DNA from 3 places in the Pseudomonas sp. NPDC079367 genome. Region 1 is predicted to be linked to each of the others. Evidence: riboswitches for the same ligand, from Rfam matches in the RefSeq annotation. Region 1 holds a riboswitch; each other region holds the start of a gene.
What was found. A riboswitch is a leader RNA that binds a small molecule or an ion and turns the genes downstream of it on or off. The one in region 1 is predicted to bind cobalamin.
Positions count from the first base shown of each region.

Region 2: it holds a riboswitch for cobalamin, as region 1 does, so the genes downstream of both, ACIGDJ_RS06550 (ABC transporter substrate-binding protein) here and cobO (cob(I)yrinic acid a,c-diamide adenosyltransferase) in region 1, are expected to answer to the same signal.
Region 3: it holds a riboswitch for cobalamin, as region 1 does, so the genes downstream of both, ACIGDJ_RS02125 (CbtB domain-containing protein) here and cobO (cob(I)yrinic acid a,c-diamide adenosyltransferase) in region 1, are expected to answer to the same signal.

Region 1 covers NZ_JBITTW010000040.1:31,420-41,593, reverse strand. Annotated here, with positions in the region: gene ACIGDJ_RS23470 (AI-2E family transporter) at 1-1,059, shown strand, start outside; gene hda (DnaA regulatory inactivator Hda) at 1,266-1,970, shown strand; gene ACIGDJ_RS23460 (C40 family peptidase) at 2,151-2,768, shown strand; gene ACIGDJ_RS23455 (C40 family peptidase) at 2,984-3,520, shown strand; gene ACIGDJ_RS23450 (sorbosone dehydrogenase family protein) at 3,651-4,964, opposite strand; gene ACIGDJ_RS23445 (hypothetical protein) at 5,031-5,615, opposite strand; cobalamin riboswitch at 5,778-6,008, shown strand; gene cobO (cob(I)yrinic acid a,c-diamide adenosyltransferase) at 6,090-6,701, shown strand; gene ACIGDJ_RS23435 (cobyrinate a,c-diamide synthase) at 6,698-8,098, shown strand; gene bluB (5,6-dimethylbenzimidazole synthase) at 8,095-8,745, shown strand; gene cbiB (adenosylcobinamide-phosphate synthase CbiB) at 8,742-9,650, shown strand; gene cobD (threonine-phosphate decarboxylase CobD) at 9,643-10,174, shown strand, end outside.
Region 2 covers NZ_JBITTW010000003.1:76,416-86,589, forward strand. Annotated here, with positions in the region: gene ACIGDJ_RS06525 (cystathionine gamma-synthase) at 1-611, opposite strand, end outside; gene ACIGDJ_RS06530 (pyridoxal-phosphate dependent enzyme) at 608-1,984, opposite strand; partial or broken gene ACIGDJ_RS06535 (5-methyltetrahydropteroyltriglutamate--homocysteine S-methyltransferase) at 2,350-3,462, shown strand; gene ACIGDJ_RS06540 (ABC transporter ATP-binding protein) at 3,662-4,426, opposite strand; gene ACIGDJ_RS06545 (FecCD family ABC transporter permease) at 4,423-5,439, opposite strand; gene ACIGDJ_RS06550 (ABC transporter substrate-binding protein) at 5,436-6,449, opposite strand; cobalamin riboswitch at 6,589-6,783, opposite strand; gene ACIGDJ_RS06555 (ParD-like family protein) at 6,922-7,149, shown strand; gene map (type I methionyl aminopeptidase) at 7,146-7,937, shown strand; gene ACIGDJ_RS06565 (ABC transporter ATP-binding protein) at 8,069-9,223, opposite strand; gene ACIGDJ_RS06570 (ABC transporter permease) at 9,241-10,050, opposite strand; gene ACIGDJ_RS06575 (ABC transporter permease) at 10,057-10,174, opposite strand, start outside.
Region 3 covers NZ_JBITTW010000001.1:500,299-510,472, reverse strand. Annotated here, with positions in the region: gene ACIGDJ_RS02150 (SET domain-containing protein) at 1-215, opposite strand, end outside; gene nfuA (Fe-S biogenesis protein NfuA) at 484-1,068, shown strand; gene cobM (precorrin-4 C(11)-methyltransferase) at 1,169-1,915, opposite strand; gene ACIGDJ_RS02135 (cobalamin biosynthesis protein) at 1,994-2,407, opposite strand; gene ACIGDJ_RS02130 (CbtA family protein) at 2,404-3,105, opposite strand; gene ACIGDJ_RS02125 (CbtB domain-containing protein) at 3,117-3,314, opposite strand; cobalamin riboswitch at 3,437-3,656, opposite strand; cobalamin riboswitch at 4,397-4,609, shown strand; gene cobW (cobalamin biosynthesis protein CobW) at 4,708-5,778, shown strand; gene cobN (cobaltochelatase subunit CobN) at 5,782-9,630, shown strand; gene ACIGDJ_RS02110 (ATP-binding protein) at 9,701-10,174, shown strand, end outside.

The DNA of each region.
Region 1 (10,174 bases):
CGTTGGTTCTGGCTCGGTGGGGTGGTCCTGCTTTGCGCATTTGTATGGTTGCTGCACCCGATCCTCACGCCGTTTCTGGTCGCGTTGTTGCTGGCTTATCTGTTCGATCCGCTGGTCGATCGTCTGGAACGGCTCGGTCTGTCGCGAACCTGGGGTGTGATCGCCGTGTTTGCCTTGTTCACGTTGATCGTCACCGCTCTGATGCTGGTGCTGGTACCGATGCTCGCCAAGCAGTTGCTGCGCCTGTACGAGCTGGCGCCGCAAATGCTCGACTGGTTGCAGCACACCGCAGTGCCGTGGGCGCAAGCGAAGCTGGGGCTGTCGGACGGTTTCTGGAAGTTCGACAAGGTCAAGGCTGCGATCAGCGAGCACATGGGCCAGACCACCGACATCGTCGGCGTGGTGCTGAGCCAGGCAACGGCATCGAGTCTGGCGCTGATCGGCTGGCTGGCGAACCTGGTGTTGATTCCGGTGGTGAGCTTTTATCTGCTGCGTGACTGGGATGTGATGATGGGCAAGATCCGCAGCCTGCTGCCGCGCGATCGCGAAGAGCGCGTGGTGTCGCTGGCGGGTGAGTGCCACGAAGTACTCGGCGCATTCGTCCGTGGCCAGTTGCTGGTGATGGTTGCGCTGGGCGTCATCTACGCCGCCGGTCTGATGCTCGTCGGCCTGGAGCTGGGGTTGTTGATCGGCCTGATTGCCGGTCTCGCGGCCATCGTCCCGTACATGGGTTTTGTCATCGGAATTGGCGCGGCGCTGATCGCCGGGTTGTTCCAGTTCGGTGGCGATCTGTATCCGATGGTCGGGATTGTCGCGGTATTCATGGTCGGACAGGCGCTGGAAGGCATGGTGCTGACGCCGTTGCTGGTTGGTGACCGTATCGGCCTGCACCCGGTGGCGGTGATTTTCGCAATTCTGGCTGGCGGTGAACTGTTCGGATTTACCGGCGTGCTGCTGGCGTTGCCAGTGGCGGCGGTGATCATGGTGTTGGTGCGCCATGTGCATGATCTGTACAAGGATTCCGGGATCTACAGCGGCGTCGACGAACCCGAGCTGTGATGGTGCGGGCGGCCCGGCGCTTGGCCAAGCAGGCCCGTATCGTGCTAACGAGGGCGCCAGAGAAACTGTCACAAAAGTAGTGCGTTAACGCAAACCTTTGATTTTGCTTGGAGTCTGTCGCATTGTGCGCTCAGCCTCGCGGGTATAAACTTCGCCAACTTTACACAGAGGCCACTAACGGTTCCTTTGAGAACTGTTCAGTCAGCATGAAACCGATTCAGCTGCCCCTAGGTGTGCGTCTGCGTGACGACGCCACCTTCATCAACTACTACCCAGGCGCCAATGCCGCTGCACTCGGCTATGTGGAGCGTCTGTGCGAAGCCGACGCCGGGTGGACAGAAAGCCTGATCTACCTGTGGGGCAAACACGGCGTCGGGCGCACGCATCTGTTGCAGGCAGCGTGCCTGCGCTTCGAGCAGATGGGCGAGCCGGCGGTGTATTTGCCGCTGGCCGAGTTGATGGACCGCGGCGTCGACATCCTCGACAACCTCGAACAATACGAACTGGTCTGTCTCGACGACTTGCAGGTGATTGCCGGCAAGGCGGATTGGGAAGAAGCGATGTTTCACCTGTTCAATCGTCTGCGTGACAGCGGCCGGCGCCTGCTGATCGCCGCCTCCACTTCGCCGCGCGAATTGCCGGTGAAGCTGGCTGACCTGAAATCACGTCTGACTCTGGCGCTGATCTTCCAGATGCGCCCGCTTTCCGATGAAGATAAATTGCGTGCGCTGCAATTGCGTGCCTCGCGTCGCGGTCTGCACCTGACCGATGAGGTCGGGCACTTCATTCTCACTCGCGGTACGCGCAGCATGAGTGCGCTGTTCGATTTGCTGGAACAGCTCGATCAGGCTTCGTTGCAGGCGCAACGCAAGCTGACCATTCCTTTCCTCAAAGAGACGCTGGGCTGGTAATGGTGGGCTTTTGCCAGCTTTCAGGCGCCAGAAAATCCACTTGAGCAGTGTGATCCGGGTGACGCACTTAGATGTAAACGCGAAACCGGGAAGTCACATAAAGTTCGATTGAATTTGCAAATGGGTTCGATAGCGGGCATAGTCTCGGCTTCTTTACAACTACCAGCCACGGTCGTGCCCATGCTAAAGCGCTTCGCACCCCTCGTGCCTCTCGCACTCGTTACCCTGTTATTCGGTTGTGCTGCTCATTCTCCGGTTCAAGAGCCGCCGCAACAGGTCAAGAATTCTGCTACTGCCCAGTCTTCCGTTATTTACCAGGAAGAGCTGGACACCGAAAAAGAACTCAACCAGTTCAACGGCAGCAAGCCTTATCAGCTTCCTGTCCTGGCTGACAGCATCCTCGAGCGCGGCATGTCCCTGATCGGCACCCGTTACCGTTTCGGCGGTACCTCTGAGGCCGGTTTCGATTGCAGCGGTTTCATCGGTTACCTCTTCCGCGAAGAGGCGGGCATGAACCTGCCGCGCTCCACCCGCGAAATGATCAACGTTGATGCGCCGCTGGTTTCGCGCAGTAACCTTGAGCCGGGCGATCTGCTGTTCTTCGCCACCAACGGTCGTCGCGGTCGTGTAAGCCACGCCGGGATCTATCTGGGTGACAACCAGTTCATTCACTCCAGCAGTCGTCGCAGCGGCGGTGTTCGCATCGACAGCCTGGGTGATAGTTACTGGAGCAAGACCTTCATCGAAGCCAAGCGTGCACTCGCCATGGCGCCGACCGTGGTCACCGCTCGCAAGTAATCCCGATGTCGCTGCGTTCGCGGCGACAAAACGGCACGGCAACGGAGTAGACCTAAACTTTACAAGGTGAAGTTAAAGTCTTACTTGAAGTTTGCCGCGTAGCCGCTAGAATCCTGAATCTATATTGATGGCAAACCGCCTGCGTGATGACGCAGGCGGTTTTGTTTCTGTCCATTCGGCAGAAAAAGCCGCAGCCAGATCAGGATGTTCTGCTTATGACGATGTCGGCCCGCCTCACCTTGATCCTTTGCGCCGCGCTGCTCAGCGCCTGCGCCAGTCGCACGCCGCCGCCAGCCCCCGTGGTTCGCGCACCGATCGTGTTCGCTCCCTCCCAAAATTTTTCCCCTGTTGCTGAAGACGTGTTGTTCCGCGCCCTTGGCCTGGTCGGTACGCCGTATCGCTGGGGCGGCAATACGCCGGATTCCGGCTTCGATTGCAGCGGCCTGATCGGTTTCGTCTACCGCGATGCGGCAGGGATCTCCCTGCCACGTTCGACCCGCGAAATGATCGTCATGCAGGCGCCGAATGTCGGCAAGGAAGGCTTGCAGACCGGCGACCTGATCTTCTTCGCCACAAACGGCGGCTCGCAAGTCAGTCATGCAGGGATTTACGTGGGTGAGGGGCGTTTCGTGCATGCACCGGCAACGGGCGGTACGGTCAAACTCGACAGCCTGTCGAAGGCTTACTGGCAGAAGGCGTATCTGAGCGCCAAGCGGGTGTTGCAGCCGGGGCAGTTGGCGCATAACCCGTAAATCAAACCTGAGAAACCAAAGTGTGCGGGCTGCTCGCGAATGCAGTGTGTCATTCAATAAAATATTGACTGATCTGCCGCTTTCGCGAGCAACCCCGCTCCCACATTTTTGGATCAGGTAAAGGTCGGAGTTATTTGCTGGCCGTCACTCGCCACACTTTGTTCCCGACATCATCTGCCACCAGCAAGCCACCTTGCTGATCGATCACCACGCCCACCGGGCGGCCCAGCGCGTTCTCGTCCTTGTCGAGGAAACCGGTCAGCACATCCACCGGTTGACCAGTCGGTTTGCCACCACTGAACGGCACGAAAATTACCTTGTAGCCACTGTGCGGTTTGCGGTTCCAGGAGCCGTGCTGACCAATGAACGCGCCTTCCTTGAATTGCGCCGGCAAGCGGTTGCCTTCGGCGAAGGTCAGGCCCAGCGAAGCCGTGTGCGGGCCGACGGCGTAGTCTGGAGCGATGGCCTTGGCCACCAGGTCGAGGTTTTGCGGTTTGACCCGCACGTCGACGTGTTGCCCGTAATAGCTGAACGGCCAGCCATAGAAACCGCCGTCCTTAACTGAAGTGATGTAATCCGGCACCAGGTCGCTGCCGATTTCGTCACGCTCGTTGACTGCCGTCCACAGCGCGCCGCTGGTCGGCTCCCAGGCGAGGCCGTTGGGGTTGCGGATGCCTGAGGCGAAGATCCGGTGATTGCCGGTGGCGCGATCGACTTCCCAGATCGCTGCGCGGCCTTCTTCCTGATCCAGACCGTTTTCGCCGACGTTACTGTTCGAGCCGACGGTGACGTAGAGCTTGCTGCCGTCCTTGCTGGCGATGACGTTCTTGGTCCAATGGTGATTCAACGTGCCGCCGGGCAGGTCGACGACTTTGATCGGTTGGGTCTTGATCTCGGTGGCGCCCGGCTCGTAGTTGAAGCGCAGCAGGCGATCGGTGTCGGCCACGTACAAGTCGTTTCCGACCAGTGTCATGCCAAATGGCGAATTGAGATTCTGCAGGAACACCGTGCGGGTTTCTGCGACGCCATCGTGGTCGGCATCACGCAACAGGGTGATGCGGTTCGGGCTCGGCACGCCAGCGCCGGCCTTGCCCATGACTTTTTTCATCACCCAGCCGCGAATGCCTTTGCTGTCATCGGGCTTGGGCGGCGCGTTGGTTTCCGCCACCAGCACATCGCCGTTGGGCAGCACGTAGAGCCAGCGCGGGTGATCGAGGCCTTCGGCAAATGCGGCGACCTGGGTGCCGGCCACAGCAGTCGGTTTTGCACCCTCCGACCAGCCCACTGCGGGGGCGATGTTCACTGTCGGGATCAGCGTCTTGTTCGGTTCGGGCAGCTTCGGTGACGGGCCGGTGCCGTCGGAGACTTGCAGGCTGGAGGTTTCACCGCAGGCGGCGAGCCCGCCAGCGACGGCGATGATAAGAGCGAGTTGGGCCTTGCGCATTGCTGATCTTCCCTATGAATGCATTCCTAATCATAGAGGAGGGCGCAGGCCCGATGGTTCAACTGCTCAACCGCGGGCTTCTTTGAGCAATACGGCGATGCCGGGGTGATAGTTGCCTGCGTCGTTGTGCAATTTGCGATAGGCATAGGGGAAATACCAGGCCACCGCGCAGGTGTGCTCTTTTTGCAGGTCGTCGACCATGTCCTGCAGTTCTTCGGGGCTGGCGCTGTGCTGGGCTTTTTGCGGGGCAACGAACAGGCAGCCGAGCTTGAGATCACTGGCGTAGCTGATGCGCTTGGCATCAACGGTGATGTCGAGCAGGGCCTGGGTCAGGTTGAGGTTGTTGACCCGTGGCCAGCGTTGCGTGGCCTGAATGAACGCGCGATCTTCGGCGCCGGCTATAAGCAGGTCAGCGCGTGCGTTACGCTCGCCTTCTTCGTTCTGTTTGCGCGTGGCCGTGTCGCTCAGGGTCACCATTTCGGCCAGCCATGCTGCTGCCGAGAGCAAACCGAGGTTGGCTTTTTCGTCGTGCCAGTACGGCGTGTCGTTGTCGCCGCGCACGCTGTTGTAGCGATCGATACAGTCAAACCAGCGTTCCAGCACCGGGCGCAGAAATTCCAGGCGCGGGTTGCTGATGATCATGCCTTGCATCGTCGTCATCCTTATTATTGTGATGGGCTTTTCGAGAAAAGCATGGCTCTTTGATATCATTTGTCACAGTCTGGCACAAGATTGCCGCTGCACAATTGATCAGCGGCGGTTATTCGCTCGCAAAGCGCCTCTTCAATTGACGCTCCACCCCCAACCCTCTAACCTTCGCCGCTTGTTTCAGGTGCTCTGTGGCCCCGCGTCGACAGAGTGAAACAGGGAAGCCGGTGAGGATGGTCTTCAAGCGAAGCCACGACGATCCCGGCGCTGCCCCCGCAACGGTAAATGAGTGAAAACTGCGCCTTGAGCCACTGCCTCGAAAGAAGCGGGAAGGCGCGCAGCCCGGCGAAACGCCGCTCATGAGCCCGGAGACCGGCCTGATCCATCTCAGCGGCATCACGGTGGGCGATGCCAGGCTTCTTGCCGTCTATTCTTGTGCCTGCCCGCCGTTATCCAGCCTCAACGGAGAGCTCCCCAATGAACGATTCCCCCGAGCGCGACGAACGCCATCTGGCGCGCATGCAGCGCAAGAAAGCCGTGATCGACGAACGCATCGCCAATTCGCCCGACGAATGTGGCTTGGTACTGGTGCTGACCGGCAATGGCAAAGGCAAGAGCAGCTCGGCGTTCGGCATGCTCGCCCGCGCCATGGGCCACGGCATGCAATGCGGTGTGGTGCAGTTCATCAAGGGCCGCAACAGCACCGGCGAAGAATTGTTCTTCCGCCGCTTCCCCGAGCAGGTGCGTTTCCACGTCATGGGCGAAGGCTTCACCTGGGAAACCCAGGATCGTCAGCGCGACATCGCCGCTGCGACCGCGGCTTGGGAAGTCTCCCGCGAATTGTTGCGCGACCCGGCGATCGGTCTGGTGGTGCTCGATGAGTTGAACATCGCGCTCAAGCATGGCTACCTCGATCTGGATCAGGTGCTCAGTGATCTGCAGGCACGTCCGCCGATGCAGCATGTGGTCGTCACCGGTCGCGGCGCCAAGCCGGAAATGATCGAGATGGGCGACACGGTCACCGAGATGGGCATGCTCAAACACGCCTTCCAGGCCGGCATCAAAGCGCAGAAAGGCGTCGAACTTTGAAGCAACCACGTCACTGCCCGGCGGTGCTGATCGCCGCGCCGGCCTCCGGTCAGGGCAAGACCACCGTCACCGCCGCGCTCGCTCGTTTGCATCGCAACCAGGGACGCAAGGTCCGCGTGTTCAAATGCGGCCCGGACTTTCTCGACCCGATGATCCTCGAGCGCGCCAGCGGTGCGCCGGTATATCAATTGGACATGTGGATGGTCGGCGAGCAGGAAAGTCGCCGGTTGTTGTGGGAAGCTGCGGCCGAGGCGGACCTGATTCTGATCGAGGGCGTGATGGGCTTGTTCGACGGCACGCCGTCCAGCGCTGACCTGGCGCGTCATTTCGGTGTGCCGGTGCTCGGGGTGATCGACGGCACTGCGATGGCGCAGACCTTCGGCGCCTTGGCGCTGGGCCTGGCGAAGTATCAGCCGGACTTGCCGTTCGCTGGCGTGCTGGCCAACCGCGTCGGCACCTTGCGCCACGCGCAATTGCTCGAAGGCAGCCTCACCGAAGGACTGCGCTGGTACGGCGCGCTGTCTCGCGAGACTGGCATCGAGTTGCCGAGCCGCCACCTCGGCCTGGTCCAGGCCGGCGAATTGAATGACCTTGATGTACGCCTCGATGCGGCCGCCGATGCGCTGGCCAGCAGCTGCCAGGTCGCGCTGCCACCGGCCGTGGAATTCGCTGCGCCTGACGTCATCGCCGCCGAGCCTCTATTAAGAGGTGTGCGCATCGCCGTGGCTCGTGATGAAGCGTTTGCCTTTACCTATGGCGCGAGCCTCGATCTGCTGCGGGCGATGGGCGCCGAGCTGCATTTCTTCTCGCCAATCCGCGACACGCAATTGCCCGACGCAGACAGCCTCTATCTGCCGGGCGGTTATCCGGAGCTGCATCACGTCGCGCTGGCGCAAAACACCTCGATGCTTGCAGCGATCCGCGCGCACCATGCGGCGGGCAAGCCGTTGCTCGCCGAATGTGGCGGAATGCTTTATCTGCTCGATTCGTTGACTGATGTCGAAGGCACCCGTGCTGAACTGGTTGGTTTGCTCAAGGGCGATGCGGTGATGCAGAAGCGTCTTGCGGCGCTGGCGTTGCAGGCGGTCGAGTTGCCGGAAGGTTCTTTGCGAGGGCATACGTATCATCATTCGCTGACCACCACTGAGCTGGCGCCGATTGCCCGGGGCTTGAGCCCGAATGGCGGGCGTGGCGCTGAGGCGGTTTATCGTGAGGGGCGGATGACGGCTTCTTATGTGCACTTTTATTTCCCGTCGAATCCGACCGCGATTGCTGCGTTGTTTGCGCCCGACCGTGAGGCCGTCTTCGCGAGCCAGCTCGCTCCCACATTGAATGGTGAGCTTCCTGAAGAAATGAGATCCCCTGTGGGAGCGAGCCTGCTCGCGAAGAGGCCATGACCGACAACACATTCTCCGAAGCTGAACGCGCAGCGGTCTACAAGGCCATCGCCGAACGCCGCGACATGCGCCACTTCACTGGTGGCAGCGTTGAACCGCAGCTGCTGCGACGTTTATTGGAAGCCGCTCATCAAGCTCCAAGCGTCGGTCTGATGCAGCCCTGGCGCTTCATCCGCATCAGCGACCGCAGCCTGCGCGGGCAGATCCGCGATCTGGTCGAGGAAGAACGCGTGCGCACCGCCGAAGCTCTCGGCGAGCGCAGCGATGAGTTCATGCAACTCAAGGTCGAAGGCATCAACGATTGCGCTGAAGTATTGGTCGCGGCGCTGATGGACGACCGCGAAAAGCACATCTTCGGCCGGCGCACGTTGCCGGAAATGGACATGGCCTCGTTGTCCTGCGCGATCCAGAATCTATGGCTGGCCTCCCGTGCCGAAGGCCTGGGCATGGGCTGGGTCTCGCTGTTCGAACCGCAAGCCTTGGCGGATTTGCTCAAGCTGCCGGCCGGTGCCAAGCCGCTGGCGGTGTTGTGTCTGGGCCCGGTCAAGGAATTCTATCCGGCGCCGATGCTGGTGCTTGAAGGCTGGGCGCAGGCGCGGCCGCTGAACGAGTTGCTGTACGAAAATTATTGGGGAGTGAGTCAATGAGTGTGGCGTTGCTGAGTGTCGCCGCGGTAGCGCTGGATGCGCTGCTAGGTGAACCGAAACGCTGGCATCCGCTGGTGGCGTTCGGCAATTTCGCCGGGCGCATCGAGCAACGCTTCAACGCCGGCGGTCGTGGCTGGCGCAGCCATGGCGTGACGGCGTGGGTACTCGCGGTGCTCCCCCTGACCTTGCTCGCCACGGCATTTTCCTGGGCGCCTTACGTGGGCTGGATTGTCGAAATTCTCGCGCTGTACTGCGCCCTCGGCATGCGCAGCCTCGGCGAACATGTCGCGCCGGTCGCAGCGGCGTTGCGCGCCAATGATCTGGACGAGGCGCGCAAGCGCGTCGGATACCTGGTCAGCCGCCAGACCGATGAACTCGACGGCAACGCCGTTGCCCGCGCCGCCACGGAGTCGGTGCTGGAGAACGGCAGCGATGCGGTGTTCGCCGCGCTGTTCTGGTTTGTCGTCGCCGGAGCACCGGGCGTGGTGCTCTATCGACTGAGCAATACCCTCGATGCGATGTGGGGTTATCGCAACGAACGCTTCGAACGTTTCGGCTGGGCGGCAGCGAAAATCGACGACTTGCTCAATTACATTCCTGCGCGTCTGGTGGCGTTGACCTACGCGCTACTGGGCAAAACCCGACTCGCACTGAGGTGCTGGCGTACCCAGGCGCCAAAATGGGACAGCCCCAACGCCGGCCCAGTGATGGCGGCGGGTGCCGGCGCGCTGGGCGTCGAGTTGGGCGGCCCGGCGATCTATCACGGCGAACTGCACGAGCGCCCGCAACTGGGCGAAGGTGCGCCGGCCGATGCCGATTCCATCGACCGTGGCTGGCAATTGGTCCAGCGCGGCGTATGGTTGTGGCTGCTGATGCTTTGCCTGGGGGCGCAATTTTATGCTTGAGCACGGTGGCCGGTTGCGCAAGGCTGCACTCGATTACGGGATCGTCGAGGCCGACTGGCTCGACCTGTCCAGCGGCCTCGCGCCGTGGCCGTTCCCGATCCCCGAGATCCCGCTGCGCGCCTGGGCACGCCTGCCGGAAACCGACGACGGACTGGAGCAGGCTGCCTGCGACTACTACGGCGCGGCGCAGGTGTTGCCGGTGGCCGGCTCGCAAATGGCCATCCAGCTGCTGCCGCGCCTGCGCCGGGCCGGCAAGGTTGGCGTATTGTCGCCGTGCTATGCCGAGCACGCCGAAGCCTGGCGGCGCAGCGGTTATATCGTCCGGGAAGTGCTCGAGCAGGAAGTCGAGTTCTTTCTCGACAGCCTCGATGTGCTGGTGGTGGTCAACCCGAACAATCCGACCGGCCTGAGGCTGACCCCGGCGCGCCTGCTCGACTGGCATGCGCGGTTGGCGCAACGCGGTGGCTGGCTGGTGGTCGACGAAGCGTTTATGGACAACACGCCGCAACTGAGTTTGGCGCCCT
Region 2 (10,174 bases), on a different contig from region 1:
TTGGTGGTCGAGTGCAGAACGATGTCGAAACCCAGCTCCAGCGGGCGCTGGATATACGGGCTGGCGAACGTGTTGTCGGCCACGCAGATGATCCCGCGAGCGCGGCAGATGCGCGCAATCGCGGCCAGATCCGACAGGCTCAGCAGCGGGTTGGTCGGGGTCTCGACCATGACCATGCGCGTGTCGTCCTGCAGCGACGCTTCGAACGCCGACAGATCGGTCAGGTCGACGAAGCTGAAACGGTGCCCGGCACTGCGCTGACGAACCTTGTCGAACAGGCGGAAGGTACCGCCGTACAAGTCGTTGCCGGAAACGATATGCGAGCCGGCATCGAGCAGTTCCAGCACCGTGGAAATCGCCGCCAGACCCGAGGCGAAGGCGAACGCGCGGGTGCCACCTTCGAGGTCGGCGACGCAGCGTTCCAGGGCAAAACGCGTCGGGTTGTGCGAGCGGCCGTAGTCGAAACCCTTGTGCACACCGGGACTGTCTTGCAGGTAGGTGGAGTTGGCGTAGATCGGCGGCATCAGCGCGCCGGTGGTCGGGTCGGGCGCTTGTCCGGCGTGGATCACCCGGGTGGCGAAGCCTTGGGATTTAACGTCGTGCTGACTCATGCAAGGGATCTCCGTAATTGATTGAGCATGTCGGTGCGGGTGATCAGGCCATGGAAGCCGGAGGCGTCGGCGATGATGGCGACGAGGCCACGGCTGAGCACCGATTCCAGCTCGGCCAGGCTCGCGGCCGGGGCGAGGGTTTGCAGTTTGTCGGTCATCACGCTGGACACCGGCTGGCTGAAGCGCGCGGCATCTTCGTGCACGCCGAGAAGGATGTCGGACTCGTCGATCACGCCCACCAGTTGCTTGCCTTCGACCAACACCGGCAATTGCGAAACATCCGCCAGACGCATGCGCTGGAATGCGGTAAGCAGGGTGTCATCGGGGCCGACGCTGATCACCCGGCCGTCCTCGAAACGTCGGGCGATCAAGTCGCGCAGATCGCCGTAGCCCTTGCGTTGCAGCAGGCCCTGGTCGGTCATCCACTGGTCGTTGTAGACCTTCGAGAGGTAGCGCGTGCCGGTGTCGCAGACAAAACTGACCACCCGTTTCGGCTCGGTCTGTTCGCGGCAATAACGCAGCGCGGCAGCGAACAGGGTTCCGGTCGATGAGCCACGGAGGATGCCTTCGGCCTTGAGCAACTGGCGGGCGTGATCGAAGCTTTCTGCGTCGCTGATCGAGTAGGCGTGACGCACGCTGGAAAGGTCGGTGATCGATGGAATGAAATCTTCGCCAATGCCCTCGACGGCCCACGAACCGGGGGTTGGCAAGGTGCCGTCGCGACTATATTGCGCCATCACCGAACCGACCGGATCAGCGAGAACCATTTCCAGATTCGGCTGCACGCGCTTGAAGAAGCGACTCAACCCGGTCAGCGTGCCGGCCGATCCGACGCCGACAACGATGGCGTCCAGGTCATGTTCGGTCTGCGCCCAGATTTCCGGCGCGGTGCTGCATTCGTGGGCCAGCGGGTTGGCGGGATTATTGAACTGGTCGGCGAAAAACGCGCCGGGAATGTCCTTGGCCAAACGCGCGGCAACGTCCTGGTAATACTCGGGATGGCCCTTGCCGACGTCGGAGCGGGTGATATGCACTTCGGCGCCCATGGCCTTCAAGTGCAGGACTTTCTCGGTGGACATTTTGTCCGGCACCACCAGTACCACGCGATAGCCTTTGGCACGGCCGACCAGCGCCAGGCCGAGACCGGTATTGCCGGCGGTGGCCTCGACGATCGTGCCGCCCGGTTGCAGGCGGCCGTCGCGTTCAGCCGCGTCGATCATCGCCAGACCGATACGATCCTTGATCGAGCCGCCGGGGTTCTGCGATTCGAGTTTGAGAAACAGCGTGCACGGTCCGGTATCGAAGCGGGTGACCTGAACCAGCGGAGTATTGCCTATCAGCCCAAGTACGGCAGGGCGTGATTCCTTCGACATTTCTTCACCTCTTTATGGTGTTGATCGCGTTCCAATCGCGGGTAAAAGACTCGCGTGCAACTTAGGCGCAGACATCTTCCCCTCGCAACCTTTAATCCTTCGCAAATCCAGCCATTTGGATCTAACCATAGAACGAAAACTGGCAAGTTGCCCTGAGGCGTTCTGATCGTTCCACGCTCCGCGTGGGAATGCAGTCGGGGATGTTCTGCATCCCTACGGTCTGAAGATCGCAGCCTTCGGCAGCTCCTACAGGGGTGTATGTGCATGAGTGGAACTTGTGATGATCTAGAATTTATTGAGTTTGTTTCATCAAGCTTCGTTTCCGACAATGGCCGCCATCGAATAAGCACCTGGAGTTGTTTGTCATGGCACTGGCCCATTCCCTTGGATTTCCGCGCATCGGTCGCGACCGTGAACTGAAGAAAGCGCAAGAGGCGTTCTGGAAGGGAGAACTGAATGAGGCGGGCCTGCGTGACGTCGGGCGTGAGCTGCGCAAGGTCCATTGGGACTTGCAGAAGAACGCCGGCATCGATTTGTTGCCGGTCGGCGACTTCGCCTGGTATGACCAAGTGCTGAGCCACTCGCTGATGTTCGGCGTGATCCCCGAGCGCTTCCGCCCGCATGACGGCAAAGCCACGCTGCAAACCCTGTTCAGCATGGCCCGAGGCGTCAGCAATGCTTGCTGCAGCGACGGCCAGGCTCAGGAAATGACCAAGTGGTTCGACACCAACTATCACTACCTCGTACCGGAATTCAGCGCCGATCAGCACTTCCAGCTGGGTTGGGAGCAGCTGTTTGAAGAAACCGAAGAGGCCCGCGCGCTGGGGCACAACGTCAAACCGGTGATCCTCGGCCCGTTGACCTATCTGTGGCTGGGCAAAACCAAAGACGCCGACTTCGACAAGCTCGATTTGCTCGATCGCCTGCTGCCGCTGTACGGACAGATCTTCGCGCGGCTGGCGGCATTGGGTGTGGAGTGGGTGCAGATCGATGAGCCGATTCTGGTCCTTGATCTGCCGCAGGACTGGAAGAATGCTTTCGAACGCGCCTACAACCAGATCCAGCGCGATCCGCTGAAAAAACTGCTCGCTACCTACTTCGGTGGTCTGGAAGAAAACCTCGGTCTGGCGGCGAACCTGCCGGTCGACGGCCTGCACATCGATCTGGTGCGCGCGCCGGATCAGTACCCGACCATTCTTGATCGCCTGCCAGCCTATAAAGTGCTGTCGCTGGGTGTGGTCAACGGTCGTAACGTCTGGCGCTGCGATCTGCAAAACGCATTGGCGACGCTGCGTCACGCTCATGAGCGTCTGGGTGATCGTTTGTGGGTGGCGCCGTCCTGCTCGTTGCTGCACAGTCCGGTCGATCCAGGCCGAGAAGACCAGTTAGATGCCGAAATGAAAAGCTGGCTGGCGTTCGCCCGACAAAAGTATGAAGAGGTGGCTGTGCTCGCCCAAACGGTCAGCGAGCCGCAAGCGCTGCGCGCGTAGCCCTTCGTCGGAGCGGGCTTGCTCGCGAAAGCGGAGTCTCAGCCACCTATAAATTGCCCGACCAACCGCCTTCGAGAGCAAGCCCACTCCCACCAGATTTCGCGCTACACCCGCCATACCCGGCAACCCACAAATCCACTGTGGGAGCGGGCTTGCTCGTGAAGGCGGTCCGTCAGCTACACATGCGTCAGGTAAGAAAACGCAATATCTGCGCCCCATCGAACGGGTCGGTCAGGTAGTGCGCCCTGACCCCGAAAGTCGTCTGTAAACGCTCCGGCGTCAGCACTTGCAACGGCTCACCCAATGCCACGAGACGGCCGCGTTCCAGCACCGCCAGACGATCGCACTTGAGCGCCTGATTGAGGTCGTGCAGGGCGATCAGCGTCGTCACCGGCAGCGCACGCACCACTTGCAGAATGCTCAACTGATGCTGGATGTCGAGGTGGTTGGCCGGCTCGTCGAGCAGCAGGATCTGCGGGCGCTGGGCCAGTGCGCGGGCGATGTGCACGCGTTGGCGTTCGCCGCCGGAGAGGCTGCGCCAGAGGCGGTTGCGCAGGTGCACGGCGTCGACGTCAACCAACGCTTGCCCGACGATGGCGTCATCGGCCGGCGACCACGGTTGCAGCGCCGACAACCATGGCGTGCGCCCCAGCGCCGCCGCGTCGAACACGCGGATGCCATCGTCGGTATCGGCCTGTTGCTCAACCACCGCGAGCGTCTGCGCGATGCTGCGCCGTGACATCTTGCCCAGCGCCTGACCGCCGAGCTGCACATGGCCCGCGCTCGGTTCGCGCAGGCCGGCGAGCAGTTTCAGCAGCGTGGATTTACCCGAACCGTTCGGCCCGACAATACCCAGTGTCTCGCCGCGCTGAACGTCGAGGCTGACACCGTTGAGCAACTCGGCGCTGCGCACTTTGAAGCCCACACCCGCACAACTCAGAACCGTGTTCATCGCGCCGATCTCCGACCCACCAGAATCAGGGCGAACACCGGCGCGCCAACCAGCGCGGTGATCACGCCGACCGGAATCACCTGACCCTTGATCAGGGTGCGTGACAGCACATCGGCGGCGATCAGAAACACCGCGCCGCCCAGTGCGCTGGCGGGCAGCAGACGCGCATGGCCGGTACCGAGCAACAACCGTGCGGCGTGGGGAATCACCAGGCCGACAAAACCGATCGAGCCGACAATCGACACCATCACCGCCGTCACCAGCGCGGCGCAGCCGATCAGCAGAATCTGCACGCGACGCACGGCAATGCCCAGAGACGCTGCCGAATCCGCGCCAAAGGTAAACGCATCCAGCGCACGCCGATGCCACAGGCACACCACCAACCCCAACAGCGCTACCGGCACCGCCAGCCACACCGACGGCCAGCGTACGCCGCCGAGATTGCCCAGCAGCCAGAACATGATCCCGCGCGCTTGCTCCGAGCTTGCTGAGCGGGTAATCAGAAACGCCGTGAGGGCGTTGAACAACTGCGACCCGGCGATGCCGGCCAGGATGATCTGCCCGGTGCCGCTGGCCGAGCCGCTGACCCGTGCCAACAGGATCACCAGCACGAATGCCGTCACCGCACCGGCAAAGGCACCGACCGACAATGAAATAGCCCCGGCGCCGACGCCAAGCAGGGCGACCATCACCGCGCCGGTCGAGGCGCCAGCGGAAATTCCCAGCAAATACGGATCGGCCAACGGATTGCGCAGCAACGACTGCAGGATCACCCCGCACGTGGCCAGGCCGGCACCGCAGGCCGCCGCGACCAAAGCGCGAGTCAGGCGATAATTCCAGACGATGCCTTCGTCGATCGGGTCGAGCACATGACCGGCGCCCCACAGTTTGTTGGCCAGCACCTGCAACACCACGCTTGGCTCGATCGAGGTCTCGCCAATGGCCACGCCGCCGATCAGCGCGACCGACAGCGTCAACAGGACCAGCAGCGACCGAATCAGGTGTCTGCTCATTGCGACAGGTCGTAGCCGTTGATGGCGCTGGCCAATTGTTCGAGGCCGTCGAAGGTGCGCAGGCTGGCCTGCATGGCCATGGCGTCGAGGACGATAATGCGGTTGTGCTTGACCGCGTCCATGTTGCGCGTCACCGGATCACGGCGCAGGAAGGCGAGTTTTTTCTGATAGTCGTCCGCCGGGAAACGTCGACGATCCATGCGCGCGATGACCAGAAACGTCGGGTTGGCCTTGGCGATGGTTTCCCAGCCAACGGTCGGCCATTCTTCATCCGACTCGACGACGTTGCGCACGCCGAGGGTGCTGAGCATGAAATCGGGAACGCCTTTGTGCCCGGCCACGAACGGCTCGATGTCCATCTCGGCGCTGGAGAACCACACCAGGGCGCTGACGTCTTTGCGCTGCTGTTTTTTCGCGGTGGCGATCGACCGCGCGAGGCTGGCCTTGAGCTGTTCATTGAGCTGTTCGCCACGCGCCTGCACATCGAAAATCGCCGCCAGTTGACTCACGCCTTTGTAGATGCTGTCGATGCGGAACGGCGCCAGCCGCGTGCCGTCGGAGCCGACGAGGTTGTCCTTGGCTTCGCAATCGGAGGGCAGCAGGTAGGTGGGAATCTTCAATTCATGGAACTGCTCGCGAGTGCCGACCGCGCCTTGCGGGCCGACCATCCATTCCAGCTCGACGGCAACCAGCTCCGGGCGTTTGGCGATCACCGCTTCGAAACTCGGCTCGTTGTCGGCGAGGCGCTCGATCCTGTCGTTCTGCGCTTTGTAGGTGCCCAGCACGTCGTTGAACCACAGTGAGGTGCCGACGACCTTGTCGCCCAGACCCAAGGCGTAGAGCATTTCGGTGCCGGCCTGGCCGATGGTCACTGTGCGAGTGGGTGCGTGTTGAAAGGTCAGGCTGCTGCCGCAGTTTTCGACGGTCAGCGGATACGCAGTCGGTGCCGCTTGAACCAGGGTGCAAAGGCTCAGACAGGTCAGCAGGGTGGCAACGCGGGTCAGCAGCATGGGGCAGTCTCCAGGGGAACCGTACGGGAGCGGGCGGGTACGGTTTGGAAACACACCTCGGGCGCGGTCGTGGAAACAGCGCAAGGCCGGCATTGTGAAAACACACACGGCACGATGTCCTTCCCGGACACCCCGCCGGTTAGTCAGTCACTGTGCCGGCAGGTCTCCTGACTGATGCGTCATCGCCGTGCTCCGGCCTTCCCGGGAATGACCCAGTGGCAGTCGAGGAGCAGGCTCGGCACCTACAGTTGCGGGGGCAGTTCCGATTGATGCTGTGCAAGCATTTCGGATTCCCTGTTAATTCCGTGTGGAAACCGGCGCGGGCATGGTAGTCGATCAGGGCGCTCAAGGGGAGCCGAATCTGCCTTCGGCAGCTCCTACAGGGGGCGCGTGCTTTCATTCCGGGTATTTGCAATCCTGGGCGAAGCTTGGCTAGTATACGATCCATATACATTTCGTATCGGAAACAGATATGGGCATCGTAAAAATTTCAGAGGACATGCACGAAAATCTGCGCATCTCCAGCAACGCCCTCAGCCGCTCGATCAACGCGCAGGCCGAGCACTGGATGCGCATCGGCATGCTCGCCGAGCTGCACCCCAACCTCGACCACAGCGCCATTTGCCGCCTGCTGATCCGCGCCGAACAGAACGGCGGCCTGGATTTGCAACAACTGACTCAGGAAGCCGTCAGCGCATGAGAAACCAGATCAAAATCAACACGCCTGCCGACATTGAAAAATCCCGCGCCGCCGGCAAACTCGCCGCCGAAGTGCTGGCGATGCTGGTGCCGCATGTGAAGGCCGGGGTGAGCACCGATGAGCTGGATCGGCTGTGCAACGACTACATCGTCAATGTGCAGAAAGCCGTGCCTGCCAACGTCGGTTATCACGGCTTTCCGAAAACCGTCTGTGCGTCGGTCAATGACGTGGTGTGCCACGGGATTCCGTCGGGCACCCCATTGAAGGACGGCGACATCGTCAACCTCGATATCGCCGTGATCAAGGATGGCTGGTTCGGTGATACCAGCCGTATGTACGTCGTCGGTGAGGCGACTCCTGAAGCGCAGCACCTGATCAAGACCACCTACGAAGCCATGTGTGCGGGCATTCGCGCAGTGAAACCGGGCGCAACGCTGGGCGATATCGGTCATGCGATCCAGAGCCTGGCGGAGGCGGAGGGCTTCAGCGTCGTGCGTGAATACTGCGGCCACGGCATCGGCAAGGTTTATCACGATGAACCGCAGATCCTGCATTACGGCTTTCCCAATCAGGGGCTCAAGCTCGAGGCCGGGATGATTTTTACCGTGGAGCCGATGCTCAATGCCGGCAAGCGCCATGTGAAGAACATGCCGGATGGCTGGACCGTGCTGACCAAGGATGGCTCGTTGTCGGCGCAGTGGGAGCATATGGTCGCGGTGACCGAGACCGGGTTTGAAGTGCTGACGGCTTGGCCGGATGAGGTCGAAGGCTTTATCCCGATTGTCTGAGCACCACAAAACCTTGTGGGAGCGGGCTTGCTCGCGAATGCGGTGGGTCATTCAACCTTGATGGTGACTGACACGACCTATTCGCGAGCAAGCCCGATCCCACAGTTGAAACGCAATTTCATGTAGAAGCTTCAGTGGGCACCGGCAGCCTTGTTCAAGTCGCTTTCGGCCCACTCGGTATAAACGCAAGCATCCGCCGTCGCCCAGCGCACCCGCACCGGATCGCCGGCCTTGAGCGGCATGCCCGCCGCCGACAGTGCTTTGACCGTCATCGACGTCCCGCCCGCAGTCACCACGCTGCACGTCTGGCTCTCACCCAGAAACAGCACTTCCACAACATTCGCCGACACCTCATTCCAGCCCGCCGCGAGCGGCTCATCACTCGCTTGCTGCACACTCAGCGCCACAGCCTTTTCCGGCCGCACCATCAGCAGCACATCCTGATCAGTGTGCAACCCGGACGTCAGCCGAATCGACAATGACTGCCCCTCGAAACTCGCCGCCGCATTGCCCTGCGCCTTGAGTTTGAGGAAGTTCGAATTGCCGAGAAAGGATGCGACAAACGCATTCGGCGGATTCTGATAAAGGTCATAACCACTGCCCAGGCCCACGATCTTGCCGTGGCTGAAAATCGCGATGCGTTGCGACAGACGCATGGCTTCTTCCTGGTCGTGGGTCACGTAGACAATGGTGATGCCCAGGCGCCGGTGCAGCTGGCGCAGTTCATCCTGCAAATCCTCGCGCAGCTTCTTGTCCAGTGCGCCCAGCGGCTCGTCCATCAGCAGGATGCGTGGCTCGTAAACCAGCGCCCGGGCAATGGCGACACGTTGCTGCTGACCACCGGACAGTTGCGAGGGGCGGCGATGGGCGAACTGTTCGAGCTGCACCAGTTTGAGCATTGCATCGACGCGTTTTTCGCGCTCGGCCGCTGCCAGTTTGCGGATCGCCAAAGGGAAGGCGATGTTGTCGCGCACCGACAGATGCGGGAACAGCGAATAACGCTGGAAGACCATGCCGATGTCGCGCTTGTGCGGCGGCACGTTGACCAGCGATTGGCCGTTGACGAGGATCTCGCCGCTGCTCGGTGTTTCGAAGCCGGCGAGCATCGACAGCGTCGTACTTTTGCCCGAGCCGCTGGAGCCGAGGAAGGTCAGGAATTCGCCGTCCTTGATGTCCAGCGAGATGTTGTCAACGGCGGCAAAATCGCCGTAGTGCTTGTTCAGGTTGCGCAGGCTGACCAGGGGGTTGTCGTTCTGCTGGGATGCGTCTTTGATCACGGCACTCATGTCGTACTCCTGGGCGCTCAGGCGCTGATTTCATTGCGCCGGCGCAGGGCGGCGGCGATCACCATGACCAATACCGACAGGCCGATCAGCAGCGTCGAAGCGACGGCGATCACCGGGGTCAGGTCCTGGCGCAGAGTGGTCCACATTTTCACGGGAAGGGTTTGCAGAGTCGGGCTGGCCATCATCACGCTGAGCACCACTTCGTCCCACGAAACGAGGAAAGCGAAGAGGGCGCCGGCGACCATGCCCGGACGGATCGCCGGGAACGTCACCTTGAACACCGCTTGCAGGCGCGAGGCGCCGCAAATTACCGCTGCGTCTTCAATCGACTGATCGAACAGCTTCAACGAGTTGATGATCGAGATGATGGTGAACGGCAGCGCGACGATCACATGGCTGACCACGAAGGCAAACATCGTCCCGGTGTAGCCGAGCTTGAGGAACAGCGCATACACCGCCACGGCGATGATCACCAGCGGCACGATCATCGGCAGGGTGAACAGGCCGTAGAGCATCTCGCGGCCGGGGAAGCGCCCACGCACCAGCGCAAACGCGGTCGGCAGACCGAGAGCCACGGCGCAAATCGTGGTCAGTACGGCCACCTTGAGACTGGCGGCAGCGGCGTTCATCCAGTCGGGGTTGGAGAAGAACTGGCCGTACCATTTCAGCGTCCAGCCCGGTGGCGGGAACACCAGCCACTGGGAAGAGCCGAACGACAGCAGCACGATGAACACGATCGGCAACAGCAGAAACAGACCGATCAGCCCAGTCGTGGCGTAGAGGCCGAAACGCATGCGCCGGCTCATGGCATTGGGGGTCAGGAGCATGTCGGCTTACCTCGCGTTACTGGCGCCAACCGGGGATTCCGGTTGAAGCTTCAGGTAGAAGTAGAACAACACCAGGGTGATGGCGATCAGCAACGCGGCGCCGGCACTGGCCAGGCCCCAGTTG
Region 3 (10,174 bases), on a different contig from region 1:
AAATCTTCGTCTGCCTCGAGTTTTTTCAATACACGAAAGGCTTCTTTGCATTCGCGCCCCAATTCAGAGGCGGCGGGCGGGTGGTAATAGAGCTCACTGGCATCCGTGTTGAAGTTGTCGTCGATGAGCCCATGCAGGTAACTGATCAGGTGGTTGAGATCCTGCAATCTGCGAGGCGGCGTCTTGTTGTAGAAACTGGATAACAAAGTAGACATTCAAGGCCTTTGAACCGTAGCGGCTGGAAAAATAGTCGAAGGCCTTGAATATAGGGGCATGGAAAACCGGCAGAGGTATACATATATATGGGGGCGAATGTGCTTGGGTTTCCATTTGTTAACAGCCACCCGTTGATCAAGCGCTCAATCGTCGCCACCGTCAGCGAGCAGGCGAGGGCACACGTGCGGCTTTTTCCGACAAAAATACTGGGACTTTGTCCCGCGCTCCGATTGGCGTAAACTGCGCCCAAGCCTGCGAGGAGTTTTTATGACCGCTATTACCATTACCGACGCCGCCCATGATTACCTGGCCGACCTGCTTTCCAAGCAGAACACCCCCGGCATCGGCATCCGTGTCTTCATCACCCAGCCTGGCACCCAGTACGCCGAAACCTGCATTGCCTACTGCAAGCCGGGCGAAGAAAAACCTGAAGATACTGCGCTGGGGCTGAAAAGCTTCACTGCTTATATCGATTCGTTCAGCGAAGCGTTTCTCGATGACGCCGTCGTCGACTACGCCACCGACCGTATGGGCGGCCAGTTGACCATCAAGGCGCCGAACGCCAAGGTGCCAATGGTCAATGCCGACAGCCCGGTCAATGAGCGCATCAATTATTACCTGCAAACCGAGATCAACCCGGGGCTGGCCAGCCACGGCGGTCAGGTCAGCCTGATCGATGTGGTCGAGGACGGCATTGCCGTATTGCAGTTCGGTGGCGGTTGCCAGGGCTGCGGCCAGGCAGACGTGACCTTGAAGGAAGGCATCGAGCGCACCCTGCTCGAGCGCATCCCGGAGCTCAAGGGCGTTCGCGATGTGACCGACCATACGCAGAAAGAAAACGCCTACTATTAAGGCGTTCGCTGCGAGCATGAAAAACGGCGCCCCGTGAGCGCCGTTTTTTTATGGACAATGTTCGCCGACCCTGTCGGCGGAACTGCTCGCAAAGGTGCTTCTAGGGGCGATAAAGGTGCGCATGCCCGGCGCGATACAACGATGACTCGCTGAACACCTCACTGCCCAGCACCCGCCCGACCAGAATCAGCGCCGTACGCCGAAACCCTTTGGCCTCGACTTTCCCGGCAATGTCCTCCAGCGTGCCGACCACCCAGTCCTGATCTGGCCATGTCGCCCGGTGAATAACGGCAATCGGGCAATCCGCGCCGTAATGGGGCAGCAATTGAACCAGTATCTTCTGCAGATGATTGACGCCCAAATGAATGGCCATGGTCGCGCCATGTTGCGCCAGACTGGCCAGTTCCTCGCCGGCCGGCATGGCAGTCTTGTCGGCGTAACGGGTCAGAATCACGCTTTGTGAAATGTCCGGCAGGGTCAACTCGGCGCCGAGCAGCGCTGCGCATGCCGCTGTGGCAGTCACGCCTGGAATGATCTCGAAGGGAATGCCGAGCTCGCGCAGATAGCGAATCTGCTCACCGATCGCTCCGTACAGACTCGGATCTCCGGAATGCACGCGCGCGACGTCCTGGCCTTTGGCATGGGCACTCTTGATCAGATCGATGATCTGTTCCAGGTGCAGCTCGGCACTGTTGACCACGCTATCGGCCCGGTGACCTTCCAGCACTGCCGACGGCACCAGCGAGCCAGCGTAGATAATCACCGGGCAGGCGCGGATCAGGCGCTGGCCTTTGACGGTGATCAGTTCCGGATCGCCGGGCCCAGCGCCGATAAAGTAGACGGTCATCGTTAAATCCTAGTAAAGAGGCGCAGCTGCACTACAGATGAAGTGTGCTCATGATCGATGTCGACGATTATCGGGATTTTATGCAGCGCCAGCCAATGCCAGCGTGGCCTGCGCATATTTCTGCCGCGCAATGAACAGTCTCGCCGGCGCCTGGATCAGTTGCTCGGCCATTGCCAGCGCGGCGCTTTCCGCCACGCCGTAGCAGCCGGTGCGCTCAAAGGCGATCTGTGATTGATGGCTGAGACGCTGTTGGTAACCGGCCAGTTCGGCACTGCTGAAAAACCGCAAGGGCAGGTTCAACTGTGTGGCCAGTTCCAGCAGACCCGGTTCGTCACGCTTCAGATCGATAGTGGCTAACGCCTTGACGGCTCGCAGTTCGATGCGATGCGCCTGCAGGGCTTGATCGAGTAACGCGCGCAGCGTACTGGCCGGGCAGCCGCGCTGGCAGCCCAAGCCAACAACCAGCGTCGGCGCTGCGCGGTCATTGATCATGCCTGATAGTGCCCTGCGCTTTTGCGGCGGAACAACCAGGCACTGATCAGGCCCAAGGCCAGCCAGAACGCTACGTTAGTCAACTGAGAAGCGATTTTGAACTGGGTTTCCAATGCCTCCGGCGCGAGCATGGAATGCACCTGTGGCTGCGGCGCGCCGATCACATGCGGCACTGCAAGAATCGCCACTCCGAGAATCTTCATCAGCCAGTGACGGCTGAAGGCGATCAGTGCCAGACCGACAGCGGTCGAAGCAGCAGTGCCAATCCACCATATTTGTCGCGATGCCAGATCGGCGGCTGCCGTGCCCGGCAATTCTGGCGGCAGCCCCAGCGTTGGCGCGAGAACGAACGTGGCGTAACCGGCCAGCCCCCAGAGCAGACCTTGCGAAGTCCGGGTCGGCGCGCGCAGGGTGTAAAGGCCAGCGAGCATCAAGGCGAAACCCACTGCCACCACCAGATTGCCACCGGTGGTCGAGACCACGCGCTGCCAGCCGTCTTCGGGCTCCCAGGCTTCGCCATCGTGGCTGTGGGCGGCAGTGCCAGCGGCGTGTTCGTGAACTTGCACGACCGGTTCGGATTTCTCGAAGGTTTCGGCCTGCAGAATCAGTGGTGATACCCAGAAACTCTGCAGCAACGTCAGCAGCAGGGCGGCCAGCAAGCCGGTGAACCCCGCCGTTTGCGCGATACGCTTGATCATGTCGGCAGGTCTCAGTGGCAAGGGAACGCAGCGCTGTGGCGGGTATCGTGGGCAGCGTTGTGCACTGCTTCGATGTGCGAGAAACCGGCGAACCAGACCAGACTGGCGCCGAGGATCGAGGCGAAGAGGGCGGCGGCCACGCGTTGGCCGAGAGTGGTGGTGCTGGAGATGTGGTCAGTGTGGCTGACGGTATTGCTGATGATCGACATAGCGCTTCCCTCTGAAATGTCAGCGGGTGAATAGAGCGCAGGAAAATCCCTGCGAGTCGGGCACGCAGGGATTTCGAACAGCGCCCGCCCACCGCGGGTTTGTTGGTGGTCAGCGGCGCTTGCGCGCGCTGGGTGTTGCGGGCCGGTCTCCGGGCTCACGAGGGGTTGGTTTGTCACCGACCTGCAAGCGTCACCTTCCCATGCCAGGGCACAGTGGATTTGACGCTTCGCTCGCTTACCGTTGCGGGGGCAGCACCGGACTGACATGGCTTTGAGTAAAGCACATGATTCACCGGTTTCCCGTTTCACCCTGTGAAGGGCACCCGTAACAAGGTGTGCAGGAGAACATGGGTTTGGGTTTTTAGTCAATTTCCGGGGAGTTTTCGGTGCTGCGGTGGGGGCATTTTCTGATGTTTTTGTGTGTATATCCGTTGCTGCGGGTGTTGCTGATTACGGTTTCGCCCTTACGGCGAGGCACTTTTCCCAAACGCCGAAAAAGTACCCAAAAAGGCTTGCTCCTACGTTCGGCCCTCGCAGGCTCGGGTTCCTTCGCTGCGGGACTGATCCGGGCGCAGCGGCTCCGGTTTGCTTCGCTGCACCTACACTCGCTGTGTACGACTGCGTCGTACGGTCGCTGCGCTCCCACGCCCGGATCAATCCCTCCGCTCAGCCTTCCGACGTCGCCGGTGGATCAAGATCAAGAGCACTCGAGCTTGCGCTCATTGTTGAGTGGGGCGGCTTCGCCGCGGGCAGCTGCGCTGCCTTGCTTTTTGCTTTTTGTGGGAGCGAGCCCGCTCGCGAAGGCGGCCTGACAGCCGACCTGGTCTTGCAGCACGCGATCCGACTGTAGGAGCTGCCGAAGGCTGCGATCTTTTGATCTGGCTTTTGCTTTTGATCTTTTGCCCCTTCGGCAGGCTTCGTTATGGGATCGCTCCGGGTGTGTGATCACAGCTACCGTACGACGCAGTCGTACATCTGGAAAAGGGAGTCGCTGGAGCGAAACCGCACGCCGCTGCACCCGTAGCAACGGATATACCCCCAGTTTCAGACTCACCGACCATTGACCCACGACGGACCCATGCGTAGCCTTGCGCTTTCGAGGTTCTTCGGCACTCGCCGAAGCTAAGAAGGGAACGCGGTCAAAGCCGCGGCTGCCCCCGCAACTGTGAACGGTGAGGTTCGTTGCCACGCCACTGCCAGCTCAGCCAATGAGCCAGCGGGAAGGCGCAGCGAATGCCAGGCCCAGCGCCTGGACACCGTCAGCCAGGAGACCTGCCTCGTCACAGATTCTCACTACAACCGGGCGGGGTGATCCGGTGGCGAATGCTTCCGGCGTGCACACGCGCTGCCGGTTCTCGTCCCGTATGCCCGCCGCTTGCCAAAGGGCATACCGATGAAAACACTGGCCAAACTCCCCGTCACCATCGTCACCGGTTTTCTCGGTTCGGGCAAAACCACGCTGCTACGGCACATGCTCGACAACGCTCAGGGCCGGCGCATCGCGGTGATCGTCAACGAGTTCGGCGAGTTGGGCATCGACGGTGAAATCCTCAAGCAATGCACCATCGGCTGCACCGAAGAAGAGGCCAGCGGCCGCGTATACGAATTGGCCAACGGCTGCCTGTGCTGCACGGTGCAGGAAGAATTCTTCCCGGTGATGCGCGAACTGGTAGCCCGTCGCGGTGACCTCGATCACATTCTCATCGAAACCTCGGGCCTGGCCCTGCCCAAGCCATTGGTGCAAGCGTTCCAGTGGCCGGAAATTCGCAGCGCCTGCACCGTCGATGCGGTGATCACTGTGGTCGACAGCCCGGCCGTCGCCGCCGGCACGTTCGCCGCGTTCCCGGATCAGGTCGATGCCCAGCGCAAGCTCGATCCGAACCTCGACCATGAATCGCCGCTGCACGAGCTGTTCGCCGATCAACTGGCGAGCGCCGATCTGGTGATCCTCAACAAGGCCGACCAGACCAGCCCGCAAGACTTGGCTCGCGTACGCGCTGAGGTCGCCGAAGAGCTGCCGCCAGCGGTAAAAATCATCGAAGCCAGCAACGGTCGTTTGCCGCTCGACGTCTTGATTGGCCTCGGCGCTGGCTCCGAAGAACACATCGATAGCCGCCACAGCCACCATGATCACCATCATGACGGTGATGACGATCATGACGACCACGATCACGACGCCTTCGACTCGATCTCCATCGAACTGCCGCAAGCCGACGAAAGCCTGCTGCTCGACGCACTGACGCAATTGGTGGTGCAGCACGGCATTCTCCGTGTCAAAGGTTTCGCCGCCATCCCGAACAAACCGATGCGCTTGTTGATTCAGGGTGTAGGCACGCGTTTCGACAAGCATTTCGACCGTCAGTGGGGCGCTGAAGAAGCGCGCGTCACGCGTCTGGTGCTGATTGGTCAGGCACTGGATGCCGTGCAACTCGAAGCGCAATTGCGCGCCGCGCTCAGCGTTTAAGCCATGCACCTGCTCAGGACTCAGCCCGGCGGATTCGTCTCGGATGACAACATTGCCGACCTCGGACAAACCCCCGCCGAGCTGGTGATCCTGTGCAGCGGCGATTCCAGCCTGGCGCTGCTTGCCGAGGCGGCGCAGCAGCTGCCGGATGATTATCCGAGCTTGCGTCTGGCCAACCCGATGCAGGTGCAGAATCATGCGTCGGTCGATTTGTACGTGGACGAAGTGCTGCGACACGCCAAGGTCATTCTCATCTCGCTGCACGGCGGCATCGCCTATTGGCGCTACGGCGTCGAGCGGCTGATCGAACTGTCCGAACGCGGCGTGCAACTGATTCTGGTACCGGGCGATGACCGTCCGGACCCGGAGCTCAGCGACTTGAGCACGGTCAGCGCTCAGTCACGCGATCGACTCTGGCAGTTCCTGCGTCAGGGTGGCATGGGCAATGCGCTGGATTTCTTCCGTTGCCTGGGCAACCAATGGTTCGCCCGCGATTACCCGTGGAGCGAGCCGCAGACCCTGCCGCGCACGGCCATTTATCACCCACGGAAAAACACCGCCGCCCTGAGTGACTGGCAAGCCGAATGGCTGCCCGATCAACCTGTGGCGGCGCTGTTGTTTTATCGCTCGCATTTGCAGGCCGCGAACACCGCGTTCATCGATGTGTTCTGTCAGCGTTTGCAGGCGGCCGGGCTCAATCCGCTGCCGATCGCGGTGGCCAGTCTTAAAGAGCCAGCCTGCCTGGCGGTGGTCGAGGATTGGCTGGATGAAGTCGAAGCGGGGGTGATTCTAAACACCACCGGGTTCGCCCAATCGAGCCCGGAAGCACCGCATCTGCGCCCGTTTCGCCGCAATATCCCGGTGATTCAAGCGATCTGCGCCCAAGACAACGAGCCCGGCTGGCGCGCCAGCGAGCAGGGCCTCGGGCCGCGCGACCTGGCGATGCATATTGCCTTGCCGGAACTCGACGGGCGCATCATCAGCCGGCCGATCAGCTTCAAGGATCTGGCCTGGCGCAGCGAGCGCAGTCAGTCCGACGTGGTTTGCTACCGCGCCCAGCCCGAGCGCATGGATTTCGTCGCCGAACTGGCGCGGCGCTGGATTGATCTGGCGCGCGTGCCCGATGGCGAAAAGCGCATTGCGCTGATCCTCGCCAACTACCCGACCCGCGACGGTCGCATCGGTAACGGTGTCGGTCTCGATACGCCGGCGGCAGCGCTAAACATTCTGCGGGCATTGCGCGGCGAGGGTTATCCGGTCACGGCCGAGTTGCCCGACAGCGGCACCGAGCTGATTCAGCAATTGCTCGGCGGCGTCAGCAACGACCTCGACAGCCTCGATCTGCGCCCCTGTCAGCAGAGCCTGGCGATGGACGATTACCTGGCAATGTTCAACGCGTTGCCGCAGGCCAATCGCGCTGCGGTGCTCGAGCGTTGGGGATCGCCACACAATGATCCGATGTGCCGCGACGGTCGCCTGATGATCGCCGGTCTGCGTTTCGGTCTGACCTTTGTCGGCATCCAGCCGGCCCGGGGTTATCAGGTCGATCCGAGCGCGGTCTATCACGACCCGGATCTGGTTCCGCCGCACGGTTATCTGGCCTTCTATTTCTGGTTGCGCAACACCTACGGCGCGCATGGCGTGATCCACGTCGGCAAGCACGGCAACCTCGAATGGCTACCGGGCAAAGGTGTCGGCCTCTCGGACAATTGCTGGCCGGACGCACTGCTCGGGCCGCTGCCGAATATCTATCCGTTTATCGTCAACGATCCGGGCGAGGGCGCCCAGGCCAAACGGCGCACGCAGGCGGTGATCATCGACCACCTGATGCCACCACTGACGCGCGCAGAAACCTATGGGCCGCTGCGCAATCTGGAGGTGCTCGCCGATGAATATTACGAGGCGCAACTGCTTGATCCGCGCCGCGCGCGTGAGCTTCAGCGCGACATCCTGCAATTGGTCCGGGACACGCAGATCGACCGCGAACTGCAATTGGACGCTGCGCTGGACAGTGACGCCGATGCGGCGATCTGGTTGCCGCGTCTGGATACTTATCTGTGCGATCTGAAGGAATCGCAGATTCGCGATGGTCTGCACATTTTTGGTGAATCGCCGAGCGGGCGCTTGCGCATTGACACGTTACTGGCGTTGCTACGGATTCCGCGCGGTGATGGCAAGGGCGCACAGTCGAGTCTGTTGCGGGCGTTGGCCAAGGCGTTTGAACTGGGCTTTGATCCGCTGGATTGCGCGTTGGCCGATCCGTGGAGCGGCCCGTGTCCCGGCGAGTTGCAGTCCGTCAGCGATGAAGTCTGGCGCACCGCTGGCGACACCCGCGAACGCCTCGAATTGTTTGCCACCGACCTGATCTCCCAAACACTGGATTTCCCCTGTGGGAGCGGGCTTGCTCGCGAAGGCGGAGTTTCAGTCGACGACCCTTTGCCTGACACACCGCTTTCGCGAGCAAGCCCGCTCCCACAAGGGCCGGGGTGGGCTGAGGTTGATTCGATACTCGAGCATCTGCGCGAAGTCGTCGCCCCACGCCTGGACGCTTGCGGCGCGGCCGAAATGCGCGGGCTGCTCGATGCGTTGCGCGGTCGTTTCGTCCCCGCCGGCCCCAGCGGCGCGCCCAGCCGTGGCCGCCTCGACGTGCTGCCGACCGGGCGAAACTTCTATTCTGTAGATGTGCGCAACCTGCCCACCACCACGGCGTGGCGCATCGGTTTCCAGTCCGCCACGCTGATTCTCGAGCGGCACCTGCAGGATCATGGCGATCACTTGCGTCAATTGGGCTTGTCGGTCTGGGGCACCGCAACCATGCGCACAGGCGGCGATGACATCGCCCAGGCCATGGCGCTGATGGGGGTGCGCCCGGTCTGGGCCACGGGCAGTCAGCGCGTGGATGATTTCGAAATTCTGCCGCTGAGTCTGCTCGATCGCCCAAGGGTCGACGTGACGCTGCGGGTCTCGGGTTTTTTCCGTGATGCGTTTGCCAATCTCATCCGCCTGTTCGACGCCGCCGTGCAAGCGGTGGCCGCGCTGGACGAACCGGATGACTTGAATCCACTCGCCGCCAAAGTGCGTGCCGAACGCGAGGCGCTGTTACAAGCGGGCGCCGACGAAGACACTGCGCGGCGTCAGGCCGGATGGCGGATCTTCGGCGCAAAACCGGGTGCATACGGCGCCGGGGTGCAAGGCGCGATCGATGGGCGCCTGTGGCAGACCCGCGAAGACCTCGCCGAGGTCTACCTGAATTGGGGCGCCTACGCTTATGGCGGTGCAGACGATGGCACCGCCGCCCGCGAGCAATTCAGTCAGCGCCTTAGCCAGGTGCAAGCGGTGCTGCACAACCAGGACAACCGCGAGCATGACTTGCTCGATTCCAATGATTACTACCAGTTTCAGGGCGGTATGCTCGCGGCAGTGGAAAGCCTGCGCGGCGAGGCGGCGGCCAGTTATCACGGCGATCACAGCCAGCCGGATCTGCCGAAGATCCGTACCTTGAAGGAAGAACTGAACCGCGTCGTGCGCTCGCGAGCGGTGAATCCGAAGTGGATCGACGGAGTCAAACGCCACGGCTATAAAGGTGCGTTCGAACTGGCGGCGACGGTTGATAATCTGTTCGCCTTCGACGCGACTACGCAATTGATCGACGACCATCAATATGCCTTGCTGGCGGATGCGTATTTGCTCGACCCGGCGACGCGGGATTTTGTACGTGAACATAATCCGCATGCGCTGCGCGACATGACCGAGCGCATGCTCGAGGCGCAGCAGCGGGGGATGTGGCAGGAGCCGGGGGCCTATAAAGAGGCGCTTGAAAACCTCCTGCTGGACATTGAAGAAGACACCTGACACACCGCGATTCCCTGTAGGGCCGAGCCCGCAGTTGAAGCAATTCACTGACCATGACCGAGTACCCACAATGACCGACACCCCGCATTTCCCGCTCTCTGCCGTGGTCGGCGCCGACGATTTGAAACTCGCCCTGTGCCTGACCGCCATCGACCCGAAAATCGGCGGCGTGCTGATCGAAGGTCCGCGTGGCATGGCCAAGTCGACGCTGGCCCGGGGCCTGGCGGATCTGCTCGCCAGCGGTCCATTCGTCACTTTGCCGTTGGGCGCTACTGAAGAGCGGCTGGTCGGCACCCTCGATCTCGACGCAGCCCTGAGCAGCGGTCGCGCACAATTCTCCCCCGGAGTTTTGGCCAAGGCTGACGGTGGCGTGCTGTACGTCGATGAGGTCAATCTGCTGCCGGATCATCTGGTGGACCTGCTGCTTGATGTCGCCGCCAGCGGCACCAACCTGATCGAGCGCGATGGCATTTCCCATCGGCATTCGGCGAAATTCGTCCTGATCGGCACCATGAACCCCGAAGAGGGGGAACTGCGGCCGCAA